2 regions of the Paenibacillus sp. FSL R7-0204 genome follow, and region 1 is predicted to be linked to the other one. Evidence: riboswitches for the same ligand, from Rfam matches in the RefSeq annotation. Region 1 holds a riboswitch; the other holds the start of a gene.
The links. A riboswitch is a leader RNA that binds a small molecule or an ion and turns the genes downstream of it on or off. The one in region 1 is predicted to bind cyclic di-GMP.

Region 1 (4,122 bases):
CTCGACGGAATTACCTCCTTCTCGCATAAGCCGCTCAAAATCGCCTCCTATATCGGCTTCTTCCTGTCCTTCTCCAGCTTCATCTACCTGTTCCTGGTCTTATTCCAGAAGGTCTTCACCTCCTGGACCGTGCCGGGCTGGGCGTCCATTGTCGGTGTGAACCTGTTGTTTAACGGCATTGTGCTGATGCTGCTGGGCGTCATTGGGGAATACATCGGACGGATCTATGACGAATCGAAGGATAGACCGCTCTATATCGTGCGCGAGACCAGAGGCTACCCGGAGGCAGAGGCTGAAGACACCCGGAAGGAAAGCGATTATGCAAGATAAGGCTTGGCGCGCAGGCATGATCCAGTTTCTGAAATTTAATGCGGTGGGCCTGCTTAACACGTTCATTGATTTTGCGGTATTTACCCTGCTGCATTCCCTGGGGATGCTTAACACCCCTGCACAGATTATTTCCTACAGCGCCGGGACGGCCAACAGCTTTTTCTGGAATAAGAAGGTGACCTTCAAGGGCCGGGACAGAGGCGGGAATGGCGGCTTTGACCGGATGCAGCTGGTGAGATTTATTGTGCTGAATCTGCTGGTGCTGGGCATTTCGGTGTTGCTGATTCATCTGCTGACTGATCGGCTGGGGATACAGGTGCTGATGGCCAAGGTGCTGGTTACCTTCATTACAGTGATCATTAATTTCTTTGGAAGCCGGAAATGGGTATTCTAAAGAGACAGTATATCTTCGCCGTATTCTGCGGTGGGAGCACTTATTCTATATTGCGGAGGCGATTGTCATGCGGAAGTTATCCTATTTGATTATACTTGCCGGGGTCCTGATTATGCTCTACCCCAAAGGAAGCGAATGGTACGAGGACCGTCAGCAGCAGAAGCTGCTGGAAGAGGCCGAACAGGCCTATAGTGAAATCGTTCCTTCGGCTACAGCTCCTGCCAGCCAGGATCTGAGCAAGCCTTATGCGGAAGTCACCCAACTGCTGGCGGAAGAGTCTGGTGCGGAAGAGCCAGTGCCGACTGCAGCGCCCGAGATTGAAGTTGGAGGTAAGATCACTGCTATTATTGAAATCGACAAAATCGATCTGAAGCTGCCTGTACTGGAGGGCGCCACGAAGGCCAATATGAAGCATGCTGCTGCACATATGAAGGAGACAGCTCCGATAGGTGCGGTAGGCAACGCGGCGATTGCGGCACACCGGTCGAGAACAGCAGGGCGGCTGTTCAACAGACTGGATGAGGTCGGTAAAGGGGATACCATTACTATTATTACAAGGGGCCAGGAATACAAGTATGTAGTATATGATGTGTCCATTGTAGAGCCTACCGATATTTCGGTACTGAAGGGTAAGGACGACGATAAGATTCTGACCCTCATTACCTGCGATCCGCTTGTTGATCCGACCCACAGACTCATTATTCATGCGAAGCTAACCTGATTCTTGCAAGACAAGATGACAGTAAAGGTCGAAAAAACATAAAATTTTAGTATGTTTATGGTGGAATCTAGCAGTTTGGGGCTTGATAATAGAGAAGGATATGGTAAGATAGAACTATCAAAAGCTAATACACGATAACGGCAAACCTATCGAAAGGTAGGGACGCAAAGCTAAAGGGCCTTCCCGTCATGGATGGCAGCCAGTTACCGAATGAAGAGGCTTTTTTTGTTTGTTTTAATTCAGAATCTGTCATTATGTGGTAGTAGATTGGACAGATAAAGCTTATACGATAACGGCAAACCTATCGAAAGGTAGGGACGCAAAGCTAAAGGGCCTTCCCGTAAGAATGGCAGCCAGCTACCGAAAGGGGTTTTATCCATGAAGAAGTTTTATTTAATGTTGATTACACTTTTTGTGATCGTCACTTCCGTGCAGACAGGCACTGCTCAAGCCGCTAATGCAGATTCAAGCTGGTTAAATGTTGGACAACTTGATCAAGGGGTGATCGGGGTTTCGTACGATGTTCCTAAGGGCAAGAAGATGAAGCTCATGATTACCAAGGACAATAACAGCTATACTTACAACTTATACACCTCCAAACCGAACGAGACATTCCCGCTGCAACAAGGTAATGGCTCTTATAAGGTCTCCGTTCTTGAGAATACTACAGGCAACAAATATAAAGTACTATCTTCCGAGACTGTATCTCTCTCCATGAGCAATGTGAATGCCGTATATTTGAGCTCCGTACAAAATGTAAAGTGGAGTTCTTCCGATAAATCCGTTCAAAAGGCAGCCCAGCTTACAAAGGGTCTGACCACAGATGCAGACAAAGTTAAGGCTATCTACAATTACATCGTAACTAACGTGAAATATGATTACTCTCTGGCTAACAGCGTAAGCACAGATTATATTCCGAACAACGATAACACGCTTGCTACCAACAAAGGGATCTGCTACGATTACGCATCCTTGTTCGCTACTATGCTCCGCAGTGAAGGTATTCCAACCAAATTGGTTATGGGGAATACAAGCTATGTAACTTCATACCATGCCTGGAACGAAGTGTTCCTGAACGGCAAATGGGTAACGATTGATACTACAGTCGATGCAGGTCTGGGTAAAAACACAGCATCGACAGAACTGGTCAAAGCAGCAAGTAAATATACTGCAGCGAAATTCTACTAAGAATAGCTGTGAACTATAGCATTTCCTGAGAATAACCCGCTTAATCATTAAGTGGGTTATTTTTATTTATATAAAGGTTGCTTTTTAATAGAAGGATAGGTTATTATAAATAAGCGTTGTTGGAGCGGCAAAGGAAATGAGAGATTACTTAAATAAGTGATTTCAAAAATAAAGCTTGCATTGCTCGGATGAACGTGATATATTATAAGAGTTGCTGGTGACGCGGTGAGCGGCGCTGACGACGAGCTTGATCTTTGAAAACTGAACAACGAGTGAGTACCTGGAAATCACTTCGGTGAGATCCAAATTAGAGAATGTAACAATTCTCGTCAGATGTTTCAAAATGAGCAATCGCTCTTTCTATACTGCAATCTCTTCGTCCGCTCAGCTGAGCTGGACCGAAGAGATTGCAGGTGACGCTTACTTCGTAAGCGTCCTAATTGGAGAGTTTGATCCTGGCTCAGGACGAACGCTGGCGGCATGCCTAATACATGCAAGTCGAGCGGAGTCTGAGAGGAAGCTTGCTTCCTTTCAGATTTAGCGGCGGACGGGTGAGTAACACGTAGGCAACCTGCCCTCAAGCCTGGGATAACTACCGGAAACGGTAGCTAATACCGGATAATTTCTTTTTTCTCCTGAGGAGAGAATGAAAGGCGGAGCAATCTGCTGCTTGGGGATGGGCCTGCGGCGCATTAGCTAGTTGGTGGGGTAACGGCCCACCAAGGCGACGATGCGTAGCCGACCTGAGAGGGTGAACGGCCACACTGGGACTGAGACACGGCCCAGACTCCTACGGGAGGCAGCAGTAGGGAATCTTCCGCAATGGGCGCAAGCCTGACGGAGCAATGCCGCGTGAGTGATGAAGGTTTTCGGATCGTAAAGCTCTGTTGCCAGGGAAGAACGTCCGGTAGAGTAACTGCTGCCGGAGTGACGGTACCTGAGAAGAAAGCCCCGGCTAACTACGTGCCAGCAGCCGCGGTAATACGTAGGGGGCAAGCGTTGTCCGGAATTATTGGGCGTAAAGCGCGCGCAGGCGGTTATTTAAGTCTGGTGTTTAAACCTTGGGCTCAACCTGAGGTCGCACTGGAAACTGGGTGACTTGAGTACAGAAGAGGAAAGTGGAATTCCACGTGTAGCGGTGAAATGCGTAGATATGTGGAGGAACACCAGTGGCGAAGGCGACTTTCTGGGCTGTAACTGACGCTGAGGCGCGAAAGCGTGGGGAGCAAACAGGATTAGATACCCTGGTAGTCCACGCCGTAAACGATGAGTGCTAGGTGTTAGGGGTTTCGATACCCTTGGTGCCGAAGTTAACACAGTAAGCACTCCGCCTGGGGAGTACGGTCGCAAGACTGAAACTCAAAGGAATTGACGGGGACCCGCACAAGCAGTGGAGTATGTGGTTTAATTCGAAGCAACGCGAAGAACCTTACCAGGTCTTGACATCCAACTAACGAAGCAGAGATGCATCAGGTGCCCTTCGGGGAAA
Region 2 (4,122 bases), 6.6 Mb from region 1:
AGCGCCTTCATCAGCTCCCAAGCGGCATAATTGGAGGCTCCGATATAGCGCACCTTGCCACTTGAGATCAGGTCATCCAGCGTACGCAGGGTTTCCTCTAGCGGTGTGTAGGGATCGAAGGTGTGAATCTGGTAGAGATCCACATAATCAGTCTTCAGCTTGCGCAGGCTGCCCTCCAGCTCCTGCATCAGATGATGGCGCGAAGAGCCGCTGCCGCCCGGCCCTTCATGCTTCGGCAATCCGGCTTTGGTCGCCAGCACTACGCTCTGGCGTCTGCCTTCAAGTGCAAGGCCAATGATCCGCTCTGATTCCGAGTCGGCATAGATATTGGCTGTGTCGATGAAGTTGATTCCTTGGTCCAAGGCGGCGTGAATAATGCGGACCGAGGTCTCCTGATCTGCCCGTTTGCCGAAGGAATTAGTTCCAAGACCCAGGGCGGACACCTGCAGGCCGCTATTGCCCAGACGGTTATATCGCATGCGCTCACTTCTCCTTATATAGTAGTAGTCTTAGCAGGAATCACGCACAAGCAGCTTGCCGCCGGACTCCAGGCGGCTCTCCTGTGACCGGGCAAGATTAATCACCGCATGCTCCTCCTGGAGCAGCTCAATCTCCTCGCCCAGCTTGAGGAGCAGCCTGGAGAAGCGGCTTAGGACACTGTCTGTGATGTAGCCGGTGAATTGTCCCGGATGGGCGAATACCTCGAGTATATGCCAGAGCTGGTCCGTGCAGGAACCGAACGCTCCGTTCATACGGCTCAGCGCAGCCTGGAGATCGCGGATCAGGCTGCCCAAATGGCTGTATTTATCCTCCAGCAGCAGCATGACTACCAGACCATAATTCACGGATTGCTGGCGGGATTCCACATTCTTGGCCAGCTGGCGCGCTGCCTCAAGCAGTCCGTCTGTCTCTGTCCGCAGCAGGCTTGCCAGGCTATGCAGGCGATGCTGCATTACCCCGGCATATCCTGCGTACAGGCCGCTGCCGGTAACCTGGCCGCTAACATAAATACTGCCGGTGGCTATAATGGTAGATTGGAGGATATCGCCATAGACGTACACATTCCCAAGGGCTTCGATCCGTACAGGTCCTTCCAGATCTCCCGGTACAACGATGTCGCCTGCGAACATAACATCGCCCGCAGGGTCTGTCAGCTCCCTGGTCAGCAGATAGACCGGAGGGAAGTCACAGATCCGGACGCTGCCGCTTCCTCCGCAGATCCGGGGCCTGCCGGTGTGCCGGGCTACGATTTTACCACAGGGAAGGAGCTTGGCATGATTACCGGCAGCAAAGTAGATATCTTGCGGCGGGGGAGGGGGCAGGACCCTTCCGTCTGTGTCGAGGCCGGGAATGCCTTCTTCCGGCGGCAGCTTGCGTGCGAAGACTTCGCCTGCAAAGGTAAAGGGGGCTCCGGGGAAACGGAGGTACTCCAAGGAATCCGCTGGCTCCTGAGCCGAAGCTCCCTGTCCCCGAAGCATTCTGTTCCCCTCCAGTGTATGCTCCGGCAGCTGGAATTCCAGCCGGGCTTCCTTGCCGGGCAGCGGGGCTCTTCCTTCAGCGATGCATACGGGAAGATATGTAGGATTCTCCAGCTCCGCGTACAGGGCGGGAATGTTCAGGTTGCGTAGAATGAAACGGTTGTCCAGTGAGGAAATAATCTGTTCTATGGTGAGCGTGGACAGCAGCATCGCCGGGTTGGGCTGGGCACGGACGACCGCCTCAAAGGCGGCGGGACAGTTGACCAGGTTCCAGGCGTACTTCTCTGCACGGTATAAAGTGAAGTGGACCTTGAGCTTGTCAGGCGATACGGTAATTTCGTACTGCGGCTTCTCGCAGATCTCCCAGGTAATATAATCTGCCTTGGTCACCTCAGTTGGCTCTGTAACGGTCTTCCAGTTGATCTTCAGGACAACAGGGTGGATCGCAGAAATGCGGGCGGGAGCGCCTCCGGGGAGCGGGGGAGTAATGAATATCTGGTTGTCCTGCACGAGGATAATTCCATTCTTATCTCCAGTTGTCCCGTCAGAAGTCCGGCCCTCCACAGAGAATGAATCCAGGAGACCTTTACGTTCGAGCATCAGGGACTCTACGAATTCATATCGGCTTGGTTCGATATCCTGCTGCGGCATGGTTGTAACCTCACTTTTCGTATGATCAATGGCAATTCGTACAGAAAAAGAACATCATCAAGCCTCGGAGGCTTCCCCTCCTGAACAGCTGGCTTAAGTGGTCTCTATTGGCAGCCTGGCAACCGTAAACGCGGATTCTGGCGTTCTTAGGCCCATAGCTTTGCGTCCTGCCCTTTCGGGGAGTTTGCCTTTAGAAATAGATCAATGATATACATCCTGTAGAGGCGATGAATTGTGGTCGACTGTAATCGACAAAAAGAATCATGAATAGTTCTTATGTGTCATTAACTTCTGCAAACAAGCTTAATTCTAGTACTTAAAGAGCTATTTTTCAACTATATTATGCCTATTTATCAAAAAACTCGAAATATGCAGCTCTATTTCGACAAAAAAACTGGTTTCCCAGCACTTACAGCTTATGGAAGAGGAAGATGAGAGGAAGTGTGGGTATTCAACTGTTGGGACACCCTGGGCTTGGCAAAACTCGGAGTGTTCCTTTTTCGATAAGCAGTGTTGTAAGTGTTTGTGTTATGTATGTGTTAACTATGTGAATAAACACAAACATTCAGTACATTATTTCGTAATAAAACCGAAGACATCCCAAATTCATTGTAATATAATCTAACTCATACCAAGGGAACGCGGATTAATGTTAACTAAATTAACATTAATAGAGATAGCGCATCAGGAGAGGAGCATAAACCATGCAGATTGCAGCAACACCTTACATCTGGCCTTATGACGGGGCTGTGGACCCGGCGAAGACAGCGCTGATGATTATCGACATGCAGACGGATTTTTGCGGCAAGGGCGGTTACGTCGAGAGAATGGGTTATGACCTCTCATTAACGGCGAGGGCGATTCAGCCCATTCAGCGGCTGCTGGCACGTATCCGGGAGATTGAAGGGTTCACCGTGATCCATACCCGCGAGGGACATAAGCCGGATCTGTCGGATCTGCCGGCGAACAAACGGTGGCGCAGCCGCCAGATCGGGGCCGAGATCGGCTCCGAAGGACCGGCGGGACGAATTCTCGTGCGGGGGGAGCGCGGCTGGCAGATCATCGAGGAGCTGGCGCCTGCCCACGGAGAGTACATTATAGACAAGCCGGGCAAAGGGAGCTTTTACGCAACGGACCTGGACCTGATCCTGAAGAATAAAGGAATTACCCATCTGATTCTGACCGGTATTACGACCGATGTCTGTGTACACACCACGATGCGGGAAGCCAATGACCGCGGGTACGAGTGCCTGATTCTTGCAGATTGTACGGGAGCGACGGATGAAGCGAATCACCTGGCGGCACTGAGTATGGTTCAAATGCAGGGCGGGGTGTTCGGCAGTGTAAGTGATTCACAAGCGGTGCTGCGTGCGCTGGAGCAATACTAAATCATTCATAAACGGGGGAATAACCATGTGGAACAAGTCCAGAACGAAAGCGCTGATGCTGTTAACCTCGCTGATGCTGCTCCTGACCGCCTGCGGTAACAATACGGAAGCCGGGAAGGCTGAAGGCCAGGGGGCGGAAGGCCCGGGCGAGCTGAAAAAGGTGGTGCTCCGGCTGAAGTGGATTCACCAGGCGCAGTTTGCCGGTTTTTATACCGCGGTGGAAAAAGGCTTCTATAAAGAAGCGGGGCTGGATGTTGAGATTCGCCCGGGGGGCTCGGATTTCCCGGCTGTGCAGATGGTAGCTTCCGGCAGTGAGGAGTTCGGAGTTACGGGTGCCGACCAGGTCGTCATCGCCAGAGAGAAAGGCGTTCCGGTCAAAGCGTTGTCCGCGATCTACCGCAAAACCCCGTTCGTCATGTTCACGCTCAAGGAGTCCGGGATCCAGACGATGGAGGATCTTGTCGGGCAAAAGGTAGGCATTAAGCTGGGCGGCAACGAGGAACTGACCTTCCGGGCCATGGAGAAAAGCGCGGGCATCGACCCTTCGCAAATCGAAGAGATGCCGGTCAAATATGATCTGAGTCCGCTGTTAACCGGTCAGGTCA

Region 2: linked by a shared signal. The riboswitch ahead of MKX42_RS02800 (flagellar assembly protein A) and the one ahead of MKX42_RS31100 (transglutaminase-like domain-containing protein) in region 1 are both predicted to bind cyclic di-GMP.

The regions. Positions count from the first base shown of each region.
Region 1 is NZ_JBBOCA010000001.1:7,172,548-7,176,669, reverse strand. Features, by position in the region: gene MKX42_RS31115 (glycosyltransferase family 2 protein) at 1-330, shown strand, start outside; gene MKX42_RS31110 (GtrA family protein) at 320-724, shown strand; gene MKX42_RS31105 (class D sortase) at 792-1,445, shown strand; cyclic di-GMP riboswitch class I at 1,575-1,656, shown strand; cyclic di-GMP riboswitch class I at 1,730-1,810, shown strand; gene MKX42_RS31100 (transglutaminase-like domain-containing protein) at 1,824-2,633, shown strand; rRNA gene MKX42_RS31095 (16S ribosomal RNA) at 3,071-4,122, shown strand, end outside.
Region 2 is NZ_JBBOCA010000001.1:594,288-598,409, forward strand. Features, by position in the region: gene MKX42_RS02795 (aldo/keto reductase) at 1-479, opposite strand, end outside; gene MKX42_RS02800 (flagellar assembly protein A) at 510-2,129, opposite strand; cyclic di-GMP riboswitch class I at 2,236-2,328, opposite strand; gene biuH (biuret amidohydrolase) at 2,834-3,517, shown strand; gene MKX42_RS02810 (ABC transporter substrate-binding protein) at 3,543-4,122, shown strand, end outside.